Regions from separate parts of the Micromonospora sp. WMMB235 genome, predicted to be linked through region 1. Evidence: riboswitches for the same ligand, from Rfam matches in the RefSeq annotation. Region 1 holds a riboswitch; the other holds the start of a gene.
What was found. A riboswitch is a leader RNA that binds a small molecule or an ion and turns the genes downstream of it on or off. The one in region 1 is predicted to bind cyclic di-AMP.
Positions count from the first base shown of each region.

Region 2: it holds a riboswitch for cyclic di-AMP, as region 1 does, so the genes downstream of both, BFV98_RS26675 (hypothetical protein) here and BFV98_RS03460 (transglycosylase family protein) in region 1, are expected to answer to the same signal.

Region 1 is NZ_MDRX01000001.1:840,109-846,644, reverse strand. It holds gene BFV98_RS03470 (M4 family metallopeptidase) at 1-1,782, shown strand, start outside; gene BFV98_RS03465 (YbaB/EbfC family nucleoid-associated protein) at 1,881-2,330, opposite strand; gene BFV98_RS03460 (transglycosylase family protein) at 2,519-3,178, opposite strand; cyclic di-AMP (ydaO/yuaA leader) riboswitch at 3,177-3,348, opposite strand; gene BFV98_RS03455 (LLM class flavin-dependent oxidoreductase) at 3,494-5,056, shown strand; gene BFV98_RS03450 (helix-turn-helix domain-containing protein) at 5,103-5,579, shown strand; gene BFV98_RS03445 (SDR family oxidoreductase) at 5,611-6,309, shown strand.
Region 2 is NZ_MDRX01000001.1:5,973,420-5,979,955, forward strand. It holds gene BFV98_RS26670 (SRPBCC family protein) at 1-126, shown strand, start outside; gene BFV98_RS26675 (hypothetical protein) at 152-1,225, opposite strand; cyclic di-AMP (ydaO/yuaA leader) riboswitch at 1,230-1,360, opposite strand; gene BFV98_RS26680 (cation diffusion facilitator family transporter) at 1,505-2,419, opposite strand; gene BFV98_RS26685 (AAA family ATPase) at 2,524-4,638, opposite strand; gene BFV98_RS26690 (alpha/beta fold hydrolase) at 4,762-5,676, opposite strand; gene BFV98_RS26695 (carbonic anhydrase) at 5,825-6,448, shown strand; gene BFV98_RS26700 (hypothetical protein) at 6,486-6,536, opposite strand, start outside.

The DNA of each region.
Region 1 (6,536 bases):
GTCGGCGGCGACTTCGTGCTCGCCACGGACTCGGCCGGCAACCTGAAGTACGCCTCGGTCGCCCAGCAGCGGCCCATCGGCGCCCTCGCCACCACGCCCGCGCTGACTCCGGCCGCCGCCGCGAAGACGGCGCGCGCCCAGCTCAAGACCGTGAACGCGGTCGAGGGCACCACGCTCGTGGTCTACACGCTCGGCGCCGCACCGGCGCTGGCCTGGGAGACCACTGTTCGCGGCACCGGCGCGGACGGGCCGAGCCGGCTCACCGTCGACGTCGACGCCCGCACCGGCGCGGTCCTGCGCAAGCAGGAGCACGTCGTCCGCGGCACCGGCACCGGCGCCTGGAACGGGCCCAGCCCGCTCACGCTCAACACCACCCAGTCGGGCTCCACGTACACCATGAAGGACCCGACCGTCACCAACCTGAGCTGCCAGGACGCGGCCAACAACACCACGTTCAGCGGCTCCGACGACGTGTGGGGCAACGGCACCGCCACCAACAAGGAGACCGGCTGCGTGGACGCGTTGTTCTCCGCGCAGACCGAGCACAAGATGCTCGCCCAGTGGCTGGGCCGCAACGGCGCCAACGGCAACGGCGGCTACTGGCCGATCCGGGTGGGCCTCAACGACCAGAACGCCTACTACGACGGCAGCCAGGTGCAGATCGGCAAGAACACCGCCGGCCAGTGGATCGGCTCGCTGGACGTGGTGGCGCACGAGATCGGCCACGGCATCGACGACAACACCCCGGGCGGCATCTCCGGCGGCGGCACCCAGGAGTTCGTGGCTGACACGTTCGGCGCGGCCACCGAGTGGTTCGCCAACGAGCCGTCCAGCTACGACGCGCCGGACTTCCTGGTCGGCGAGAAGATCAACCTGGTCGGCTCCGGCCCGATCCGCAACATGTACAACCCGTCGGCGCTCGGCGACCCGAACTGCTACTCCAGCAGCATCCCGTCGACCGAGGTGCACGCCGCGGCCGGCCCGGGCAACCACTGGTTCTACCTGCTCACCAACGGCAGCAGCCCCACCAACGGGCAACCGTCCAGCTCGACCTGCAACGGCAGCAGCGTGACCGGCCTGGGCATCCAGAAGGCCATGAAGATCATGTACAACGGCATGCTGCTGAAGACCTCGTCCTCGTCGTACCTGAAGTACCGCACCTGGACGCTCCAGGCGGCGAAGAACCTCTACCCGGGCAGCTGCGCGGAGTTCAACACGGTCAAGGCGGCCTGGGACGCGGTGAGCGTGCCGGCCCAGTCCGGTGACCCGACCTGCGCCGGCGGCACCCCGACGCCCACCCCGAGCACCACGACCACCCCGCCGTCGGGCGGCTGCTCCGGCAACAAGCTCGCCAACCCGGGCTTCGAGTCCGGCAACGTGAGCTGGAGCGCCTCGTCCGGCGTCATCACCACCGACAGCGGCCAGGCCGCGCACGGCGGCTCGTACAAGGCGTGGCTGGACGGGTACGGCTCGTCGCACACCGACACGCTCAGCCAGTCGGTGACGATCCCGGCCGGCTGCCGGGCGACGTTGAGCTTCTGGCTGCACATCGACAGCGCGGAGTCGACCACCAGCACCGCGTACGACAAGCTCACCGTCAAGGCGGGCAGCACCACGCTGGCCACGTACTCCAACCTGAACAAGGCCACCGGCTACGTGCAGCGGTCCTTCGACATCTCGTCGCTCGCAGGCACCACGGCGACCATCTCGTTCAGCGGCGTGGAGGACAGCTCGTTGCAGACGTCCTTCGTCGTCGACGACACCGCGGTCACCCTGAGCTGACCGTGGCGTGCGCGGCCGGTCGTCGTCCTCCCGGCGGCCGGCCGCCTCGCCGTGTCCGGACCGGCGTCCCGCCGTGTCGGGCCGGCCGTTTCGCCGTGTCAGGCCCGGCGCGCGCCCTGGGACGCGGTGCCGCGGTCGCGGTGGATCCGCGCGGCCGCCTCGTGCATCGCGCGGCCGAACAGCTCGGCCTGGTCGCCCATGCTGCCGAGCCGGGCGGCGAGCGCGTCGGCGTCGGCCCGCGCCGACGCGCTGACCCGGGCGTCCAGCTCGGACAGCGCGGCGTTGGCGGCGGTGACGAAGTGTCCGCAGAGGACGTCGAAGGGCTCGCCGGCCAGTTCCGGGTCGATCGTCACGGAATCCAGCCGGCCACCCTGGACGGCGACCGCGCGGACCCGGCCGCCGGCGGCCGTGCCCTCGGCGCGCAGCAGGTCGCCGGGCTCGCCGTCGGCGTGCGCCGAGGCCCGGGAGCGCATCGCGGTGAGCGCCTGCTGCGTGCGGGTCAGCAGCTCGTCGATGCTCGCGGCCGCCGAGAACGGGTCGTTGGTCATATCCGCGCTTTCTTCACGTCTTAGCCGAGCATCGTGACCCTAGCAACCGGCTCCGACGAATCGCGGTCACCACCGTTGCGGACCGTCTCCCGGACGCCGGGAGCAGGCCGGACACCGTCGACGCGGCGTGTCGCGGACGGGGCGAACGCCCGGCCGGGTCGCCCCGGCCGGGCGTTCTCGGACCGCTGTCAGCGCAGCCGCAGCCGCTGACCGGGGAAGATCAGGCCGGGGTCGTCGCCGACCACTGCGCGGTTGCGCTCGTGCAGGGCGCGCCAGCCGCCGTCGACGCGCTGCGTCACGGCGATCTCCGACAGCGTGTCCCCACGCCGGACCAGGTACGTCCCGGCGCCGGACGACGGCTGCGGCGCCACCGTCGTCGTGGCGCGCTCCGGCGCGGCCTTGCGGGTGGCCGCCCGCTCCGGCGCGGCCTCGCGCGTGGCGGCCCGCTTCGGGGCCGCCTTTGTGGTGGCCCGCTCGGACCGGGTCGCCGCGCTCGCCGAGCCGCCCTTCTTGCCGCAGACCGGCCACGCGCCGATGCCCTGGCCGCGCCGCACCTTCTCCGCGACGGCGATCTGCTCGGACCGGCTGGCCAGGTCGGCGCGGGCGGCGTACTTCTTGCCGCCGTAGCCGTTCCAGGTGGCGCGGGAGAACTGGAGCCCGCCGTAGTAGCCGTTACCGGTGTTGATCTTCCAGTTGCCGCCCGACTCGCAGCGCGCGACCGCGTCCCAGTTGACGCCTGCGCTGGCCGGAGCGGCCGGGCCGAACAGGGTCGCGGCGCCGACGGCGGCGCCGGCCAGGACCGCTCCGAGGGCGGTACGGCGGCTTCGGGCTGAGTATTCAGTTGCCATGTGGATTCCTCCACGCCGACGAGGTGAGCTGTCGGGTTCGGGCCGAGGAGCCCGGCCGCCGGTGGCGGCTTCACCCCGAGGTGACGATGCACCGTGGAACGTGTGGTTCCCCCGCTCCCGCGCGAGGTCCGGTTACCGGGGACGGCGGCGGGATTTGGCGTTTCCGGCCCGCGGTGTCCGCGTCTGCGAACGAAACCGACGCTAGGAGCGATTTGCGACGATCGTCCACTTCTTGTGACGCTCTTCACCCGGCCGGGCTACCGGCGGCGGCGCTACGGTGGCAGGGCCAGGCAAGATCACGGGAGGGCTTGACGGATGACCGATCACGGACACGAGCTGACCTTCGGCGGCTTCATCACCCCCGCCGCCGGGCAGCCCGACCAGGTCGTGGCGCTGGCCCGGCTGTGCGAGCAGGTCGGGCTGGACCTGGTCACGTTCCAGGACCATCCCTACCAGCCGGGCTTCCTGGACACCTGGACGCTGATGTCCTACGTGGCCGCGGCGACCGAACGCATCCGCCTGGCCGGAAACGTCCTCAACCTGCCGTTGCGCCAGCCGGTGGTACTGGCCCGCAGCGTCGCCAGCCTGGATCTGCTCACCGGCGGCCGGGTCGAGCTGGGACTCGGCGCGGGCGCGTTCTGGGACGCGATCGAGGGGGCGGGCGGGCGGCGCCTGTCCCCCGGCGCCGCCGTCGACGCCCTCGACGAGGCGATCCGGGTGATCCGCGAGGTCTGGGACACCGGCAGCCGCGGCATGATCCGTGTCGACGGCGAGCACTACCGGGTGGTCGGCGCCAAGCGCGGCCCGGCGCCCGCGCATCCGGTCGGCATCTGGGTCGGCGCGTACAAGCCGCGCATGCTGCGCCTGGTGGGCCGCGCCGCGGACGGCTGGCTGCCGTCCCTGTCGTACCTGCCCAAGGGCCCCGACGAGCTGCCCGCCCTGAACGCGCTCGTGGACGAGGGCGCCCGGGCCGCCGGGCGCGACCCGGCCGCGATCCGCCGCATGCTCAACGTGACCGGCACGTTCGCCCGCTCGTCGGCCGGTTTCCTGACCGGGCCGCCGGAGCAGTGGGTGGAGGAACTGGCCGGGCTCACCCTGGAGCACGGCATCACCACGTTCATCCTCGGCAGCGACGAGCCGCGCGCGATCCAGATCTTCGGCCAGGAGGTGGCCCCCGCGGTCCGGGAGCTGGTCGCCGCCGAGCGCGCCACGCCCGCCGGCGGCGCCCGGGAGGCCGCCGACGAGCCGACCACCGCCGACGGCCCGAGCACGCTCCGCGTCACCCCCACCCCCGACCCGGGGGTACGCCTGAGCACACGCCGCCCGTGGGACGAGTCCACCCGCCCGAGCGCTCCGCCGCCGCCGGCCGGACACGTCTACCCGGCCCGGGGACAGGCCGCCGGGCAGCACCTGGTGGACGTGCACGACCATCTGCGCCAGGAGCTGGCCCAGGTGCGCGACCTGCTCGAACAGGTCAAGCAGGGCTCGGTCTCGCCGGGCCGGGCGCGGGCCGCGCTCAACGAGATGACCATGCGGCAGAACAACTGGACGCTCGGGGCGTACTGCGCGGCCTACTGCACGATGGTCACCCAGCACCACGGGCTGGAGGACGCCTCGGTCTTCCCGCACCTGCGCCGCTCAGAGGCCGGGCTGGCCGCGGTGCTGGACCGCCTCGAGGAGGAGCACGTGGTGATCCACGGGGTGGTGGAGAGCGTCGACCGGGCGCTCGTGGAGCTGGTCCGGCGGCCCGGCGACTTCACGCAGCTCCAGGAGGCGGTGGACCTGCTCACCGACACGCTGCTGTCGCACCTGTCGTACGAGGAGCACCAGATCGTCGAGCCGCTGGCCCGGCACGGGTTCTTCCCCGGCCAGCTGTGAGGTAGCTGGCTTCTGCTTACTTAAGTCAGGGGGTACCGTCGACGCCATGACGGACCTCCTTGCGCAGCGTGACTCCTGGTCCACCGCCAACTGCTCGATCGCCCGGGCGCTGGAGGTGGTCGGCAACCGCACCACGCTGCTCCTGCTGCGGGAGGCGTCGTTCGGCACCCGCCGCTTCGACGACTTCGCCCGGCGGGTCGGCGTCAGCGAGCCGGTGGCCGCCGCACGCCTCAAGCAGCTCGTCGCCGACGGGCTGCTCGACCGGCGTCCCTACCGGGAGCCCGGGCAGCGCACCCGCGACGAGTACGTGCTCACTGCGAAGGGAAGCGACTTGATCCCGGTGCTCGTCGCGCTGCGGCAGTGGGGCGACACGTACGCCGCCGACGAGGCGGGCCCGGCGGTGCGGGTGGCCCACGAGGAGTGCGGCGCCGCGGTACACGCCCGGCTGCGCTGCGGCGCGGGGCACGACGTACCCCCCGGCGAGCTGGCCGTCCTGCCCGGTCCGGGCCTGCTGTCCGCCTGACCCCTCCCTTCCCCACACCTCGGAGCGAGACATGAAGATCGCTGGAAGCACCGCCCTGGTCACCGGCGCCAACCGCGGCTTCGGCCGGCACCTGGCCGCCGAACTCATCGCACGCGGCGCCACCGTCTGGGCCGGCGCCCGCAACCCGGACACCGTGGACCTGCCCGGAGTCACCCCGGTACGCCTCGACATCACCGACCCCGAGTCGGTGGCCGCCGCCGCGCAGCGGGCCGGGGACGTGACGCTGCTGGTCAACAGCGCCGGCGTGAGCACCGGCACCGACCTGCTCGACGGCGACCTCGCGCAGATCCGGCTGGAGATGGAGACGCACTACCTCGGCACGCTGTCGGTGGTACGGGCGTTCGCGCCGCAGATCGTGGCCAACGGCGGCGGCACGATCCTGAACGTGCTGTCGGCGCTGTCCTGGTTCACGTTCCCCGGCGTCGGCGCGTACGGCGCGGCGAAGGCCGCCGAGTGGTCGATGACGAACGCCCTGCGCCTGGAGCTGGCCGGCCGGGGCGTCCACGTCGCGGGCCTGCACGTGGGCTACATGGACACCGAGATGGCCGCCGCCGTACCCGGCCCGAAGGCCCACCCGGCCGACGTCGCCCGGCTCGCGGCCGACGGCATCGAGTCCGACAGCTACGAGATCCTCGCCGACGACGTGGCGCGCCGGGTCCAGGCCGGATTGTCCGGCGGTGTGGCCGCGCTCTACCCCGCGCTCCCCTGAGCCGACCCGCCTCCAAGGTGGCGGCGCCACCTCGGCGAGCCGTTGCCGACCAACCGGCTGCCACGACAACCGCCTGAGGTCCCTCCATCTGGGACCAGCCTCCCCCACTCTGGGACACCCAAGCGCTCGTCCCCAGTCTGGGAGACCCACCGTGATCAACACCAGTTCGGCGAAATGGCGGGGTCAGAGCCCGTCCGATACCACCACTTCGGCGAGCTGGAGTGGAT
Region 2 (6,536 bases), 5.1 Mb from region 1:
ATCGACGTGGAGATCACGCTCACCGCTCCGGCGCCACTGTTCGGGTACGCGTTCCGCCAGGCCCGGGCGGCTCACCTGGGCCTGGCGGCTCGTCTCGGAGCGACCCTGGAGGGCCGGCCGGCCTGATCCGGCCGGCCCTCTCGGGGCGCGCTCAGTACACCGACAGGTGCACGTGGTTGGTGTGGTCGCTGGACGGGTCGCCGTTGCCGCCGCTGTACGACTTCCACCCGCTGCTGGGCAGCCAGATCTGCTTGAACCAGATCACGTAGAGCACGGCGAGCGGGTCGGCGTTGCGCACGAAGTATGCGGCCAGGTTGTTGCCGTACGTCCGGTCACCACCGGTGGCCACGCCGCCGAAGCCGTTCTTCTGCGCGGCGAAGTCGCAGGCCCGCCCCTTCGGGTGCTCACCAGAGCCGCTGGGCCGGTGGCACGAGACGTACCGGGTGAAGCCCGCCGCCTTGGCCTGTTGCAGCGCGTGCAGCGTTCGCGGGGTGATGCAGCCGTTCGCCGGGGTCGGGTCGTTGACGCTGCACGACTCCGACGGCCAGGAGCCGTCCGAGTTGCGCGGTGCCGGCTTCGCGTTCTTGCTGGAGGTGCCCTGGACGCTGCCACCGCCGCTGCTGCTGCGCGAGGCCCGGTCGTTCGCCACCTCCAGGGCGCGCTCGGCCTGCTCCTTGCGCTTGGCCATCACCGTCACCTGCTTGCGCTGCTCGCGGATCTCTCCGTCGAGCTGGGCGCGGGTGCGGGTGGCCTCGTCCCGGGTGGTGATCAGGTCGCGCAGCGTACGGTCCTCGTGCGCGGCGACCTGCTCCAGCGCGGCGGCCCGGTCCATGAAGCCCTCCGGGCTGCTGCTGCCGAGCAGCGCCCCGGCGGTCCCCAGACGGCCGTTGCGGTACGCCACGGCGGCGATCTCGCCGACCTTGGCGTCGCGTACGGCCAGCTCGGCGCCGACCGTCTTGAGTTGTTCGTTCAGCTGCTTCTGGCGGCTCACCGACCGGTTCAGCGCGGCTTTCGCCTCCAGCCAGCCCTTGCTGGCCGCGTCGAGCTGGGCACGCAGTTCGGGCGTGCCACCCTCGTCGTCGCCGGGCGCTGCGGCGAGCAGGCCGGTCGCCGGCGCCGCCGAGGCGGGGGAGACCGGAACGGTCGCGACGCCGAGGGTCAGCGTCGCGACGAGCAGGGCCGCCAACCGGGCGGCCGTCCGTCGTACAGGTGCCACTGGGGGCATTCACACGTCCTTCCGTCAACGCCGACCGGGTTAGCTGACGGGTTCGGGACGGAAGATCCCTACCGCTGACGCGGATGCACCCCACGTACGTGGTTCCCCGGCTCGTCCCTGCGGACGATTAGGCGACGGCCGCCCCACCGGGGCCGGGTGGCGCCCGCGGGTGCGGCCGCGACCGAGACTACCGGCGCTGCCCGGGCACGGCTCCGTGGAGCAGTGCCACTAGGCGGGGCAAAACCGGCATAAGACTACATTAGCCACAGTGATTTAAGTGTGTCCTAATCACCACTCGGTCTGTCCGCACACTCCGGCCGACGCTCCGGGTTCGACCTGCAACGTGGCGTGATCGATGGAGAAGTCCTCGTGCAGGGCGGCCCGCGCGGCGGCCAGCACCACGCCCGGGTCCACGCCCGGATCGGTGGTCAGGTGCGCCGAGGCCACCTCCATGCCCGAGGTGAGCGTCCAGACGTGCAGGTCGTGCACCTCGGCCACGCCCGGTACGGCGGCCAGCCGGTCGTGCACGGCGGTGACCTGGAGGTGCTCCGGCGCGGCCTGCACCAGGATGCGCAGCGCGGCCCGGCCGAGCCGCCAGGTGCGCGGCAGGATGAACAGGCCGATGCCGACGGCGACCAGTGGGTCCGCCCACCACCAGTCGGTCGCCGCGATGACCAGCGCGGCGGCGATCACGCCGAGCGAGCCGAGCAGGTCGCCGAGCACCTCCAGGTACGCCCCGCGCAGGTTGATGCTCTCCTTCGACCCGGCGCGCAGCAGCGCGAACGCGACGATGTTGGCGAGCAGGCCGAGCACCGCCACCACGAGCATCGGGCCGGCCAGCACCTCCGGCGGCTCGCCGAACCGGCGTACCGCCTCGACCAGGACGTAGATGGCGACGGCGCCGAGCAGCACGGCGTTGGCGAGGGCGGCGAGCACCTCCAGCCGGTAGAGCCCGAACGTGCGCTGCGGGTCGGTGCCGGCGCGGCGGGTCGCGGTGATCGCGGCGAGGGCCATGCCGATGCCGAGGACGTCGGTGAACATGTGCCCGGCGTCGGAGAGCAGGGCCAGCGAGCCGGTCGTGAAGGCGGCCACCGCCTCGACCACCATCAGGGCGGCGAGCAGCGCGAAGGCGGCCCAGAGGCGGCCCCGGTGGCGGTGCGCCGCGTTGGTCACCGCGCCGCTGTGGTCATGACCTGCGCCCACGCCAACACCCTTCCTGCCCCGTACCGGCCAGGCCCAATGTATGTTCACATCGCTATGTATGCAACTGAACGATGGGTGACCGCCGGGTCACCGTCGGGTGTCCGTCAGGAGGGGTCGAGCGTGGTGAGACGCTGGGTGGCCCGGGACAGCGCCACGTAGAGCGTGCGGACACCCGAGCCGGGGTCGGCCCGGATCTCGCTCGGCGCCACCAGCACCACGCCGTCGTACTCCATGCCCTTGGCCTGCAGGCTGGTCACCACCTGGAGGCGGCCCGCGCCGAGCCCGCCCAGCCAGCCGGCCACCTCGTCCCGGCGCGGCACCGGCGTGATCACCCCGACGGTGCCCTCCACCTGCGCGAGCAGCGCCTCGGCCGCCTCGACGGTGGCCGCCGGCAGGTCGGCGGCGGGCACCGTGCGCTCGACCGGCGGCACGCCGGTGGACCGCACCGCGTCGGGCAGCGGCAGGTCCGGGTAGAGCCGGCGGATCTCCGCCGCCGCCACCGCGAAGATCTCCGCAGAGTTGCGGTAGTTGGTGGTCAGCTCGTAGCGGTGCCGCTTGCGCCGGCCCAGCGCCTGGTCCCGGGCCCGGTCCAGCTCCTGCGGGTCGCCGGTCCAGGCGGTCTGCGCCGGGTCGCCGACCACCGTCCAGGACGCCAGCCGCCCGCGCCGGCCGACCATCCGCCACTGCATCGGCGAGACGTCCTGCGACTCGTCCACCACCACGTGCGCGTAGTCGCGGTAGTCGTCCGGACGCTCCCGCGCCGCCGCGCGGGCGGCGCGCTGCCGATCGGCGTACGTGCTCAGCTCGCGCACGCCACCGGCGAGCTGGTACGGGTCGCGCTTGGGGCGGGCCCGCCGCACCGGCTTGCCGAGCAGCGCGTCCAGCTCGTCCAGCAGCGCGATGTCGGCCACCGTCAGCCCTTCGGTCGCGAGGCTCCGGTACGCGTCGCCGAGCAGCCGGATCTCCGCCGAGGAGAGGATCCCACCGGCGTAGCGGCGCAGCCGGTCCGGGCGGGCCAGCCAGTCCAGCACGTGCCTCGGGTGCAGCCGGGGCCACCAGGCCTTGAGGAACTCGCGGAACTCCGGCCGTTCGATGATCTCGTCCTCGAACGCGGGCTGCTCCGGCAGGCGTCCCACCCGCAGCGTGCGGGCCTGCGCGTAGAGCGCGGCGAGCACCGCGTCGAACGCCGCCCGGCGTACCTCGTTGCGGCGTGCCCCACGGGCCAGCGTCCGGTCCCGGATCGCGTCCAGCGCGGGGCGTTCCAGGCGCAGCAGCTCGCCCCGGTAGAGCAGGCGCAGCTCGGCGGGGGAGTCCGGCACCGCGTCGCGTACCGCGCGTTCCAGCACCCGGCGCATCCGCAGCGAACCCTTCACCGCCGCCACGTCCGGCGGATCGGTCCGGGACGCGGACAGGCCGGGGAACAGCGAGCCCAGCGAGTGCAGCGTGGCGGTCTCCTCGCCCAGCGACGGCAGCACCGAGGCGATGTACTCGACGAACACGCCGGACGGGCCGACCACCAGGATGCCGCCGCCGGCGTACCGGGCCCGGTCGGAGTAGAGCAGGTACGCGGCCCGGTGCAGCGCCACCGCCGTCTTCCCGGTACCGGGGCCGCCGGAGACGATCGTGACGCCGTTGCCGGGGGAACGGATCGCCTCGTCCTGCTCGCGCTGGATCGTGGCGACGATGTCGCGCATGCCCCGGCCGGTGGCCCGGGACAGCGTGGCCAGCAGCGCCCCGTCACCGACCACCGCCATGTCCGGCGGCGCGGCCTCCGGGTCCAGCAGGTCGTCCTCGATCCGGGTGACCTTCTCGGACGCGGACTGGATCGTGCGCCGGCGCACCACACCGCGCGGCTCGGCGGGCGTGGCCTGGTAGAACGCGGCGGCGGCGGGGGCCCGCCAGTCCACCACCAGCGTCTCCGCGTCCACGCCCCGCACGCCGAGACGGCCGACGTGCAGCACCTGCCCGGTACGCAGGTCCAGCCGGCCGAACACCAGCCCCTCGTGCTCGGCGTCCAGCACGTGCCGGCGCTGGGCGGCGTGGAAGACCATCGCGTCCCGCTCGACCAGCGCGCCGAAGTTGCCGACCCGGGCCAGCCGGTAGCCCTCCCGCTCGGCGTCGGCCGCCGACCGGCGCAGTTCGGCCAGCCGGGCGTACACCCGGTCGAGGTGGCGCTGCTCGGCGGCGATCTCCCGGTCCAGCGTGGTCTGGTCGGTCAACGCGGATGCTCCTGTGTTCGGAGGGCACGACGGGCTGAATGAGGGTACGGGCCGCCGGCAACCGCCACGCCGGGGCATGCCGCGCACGTGGCGTACGTCAGTGCCGCTCGCGAGCGGAGACGCTCAGAGGCGGGTCGCCGGGCGGCCGGCCAGCACCCGGTCCAGCACGCCGGCGAGGGCGGCGTTCACCTCGTCGGGGCGCTCCATCATGAGCATGTGCCCGGCACCCGGGCAGACGGTCAGCTCCGTGGTGGGCAGCGCCGCCGCGATCGACTCGGCGCAGGGCGGCGGGGTGAGCCGGTCCCGGTCCCCGACCAGCGCGGCGGCCGGCAGCCCGCCGAGCGCGGCGAGCGTCTCCAGCCGGTGCTGGGCGCCGATCGAGGCGCGGAAACCGCCGATCGAGCGCAGCGTGGCCCGGGCCACCGCTGAGGTGACCAGCCGGATGTCGGCCGGGTCGCAGCGGTCGCCGAACAGCATCCAGCGGATGCTCGGGCGCAGCGCGCGCAGCAGCGCGTGCGGGGGCCGCCAGCCGCCGCAGCGGGCCAGCACCCCGGCGCCTGTCGTCTCGGCCAGGCGGATCAGCCGGGTGATCCGGGGGGAGAGGCCGTACGCGGTGTGCGTGTGCCCCTCGGCGGTGGTGGAGACGAAGACCAGCCCGGCGGTACGCGCGGCGAACCGGCCGGGGTGCCGGTGGGCGTACTCCATCACCGTCATCCCGCCCATCGAGTGCCCGACCAGGACGATCGGACCGGACGGGACGATCTCGTCGATCACCGCCGCCAGGTCGTCACCGAGCTGCGCGAGGGTGGCGTCGCGCAGCGCCAGGCAGCTCGACCGGCCGTGGCCGCGCGCGTCGTACGTGACCAGGCGGACCCGGCCGCCGAAGCGTTCCCGCAGCTCGGCGACCTGACGGTGCCAGCTGCGCCCGTCCAGCGTCCAGCCGTGCAGCAGGACGGCGGTCACCTCGGCGTCGACCGGCCCGGTGACGCTGACGTGCAGGCGTACGTCGTCGGGGAGCCGCAGTTCCAGGTCCGGCATCGTCCACCTCCCGGGCCCGCCGATGTGTGTCCACCGGATGACCCGGCGGTGACACCGGCGTTACCCGCCATGAGACCACGGCAACCGGCCCGGAGAGAAGATTCCCGTCCGGCCCCACGAGGTCGGATCGGTGACCAGGCTGGGAGGCATGCCGTCCACCAGCCCGCGCGCCGCGCTGGCCGAGCTGCTCTCCGGCAACCGCCGTTTCGTCAGCGGGCAGCCGGTGCACGGGCACGACGTCACCGCCGCCGCGGCGGCGGCCTCCGGCGACCAGCAGCCGTACGCGGTGGTGCTGGGCTGTATCGACTCCCGGGTGCCGTTGGAGGCGATCTTCGACCAGACGTTCGGTTCGATCTGCGTGATCCGTACCGGCGGGCACGTGCTGGACCGGGCCGTCCGGGGCTCGATCGAGTACGTGGTGGAGCAACTGGGCGTACGCCTGGTGATGGTGCTGGGCCACGAGCGCTGCGGCGCGGTCGGCTCGACCGTCGAGGCGCTGCGCACCGGACGCCGGCCCGGCGGAGACCTCGCGTACGTGGTGGACCGGATCGCCCCGGCGGTCACCGACGTCGGGGTGGACGACCCGGACGCGCATCCGCTGGCGATCCGCCGCCACGTCCGGCGCACGGTGGCGGCGTTGCGCCGCGACGACCGGCTGGCCGGGCCGGTGGACGCAGGTGAGCTGGCAGTGGAGGGCGCGCTCTACGACCTGGCCACGGGCGAGGTGACGCTGTTGCCGCAGGAGCAGACGCGAAACCGCCCGCCGGGGTGATCCCGGCGGGCGGTCGCGGTGGTGCGGGTGAGAGCGCTCAGCCCTCGAAGACGCCGGCCTCGACGAGGCGCTTCTCGGTGGCGTCCCA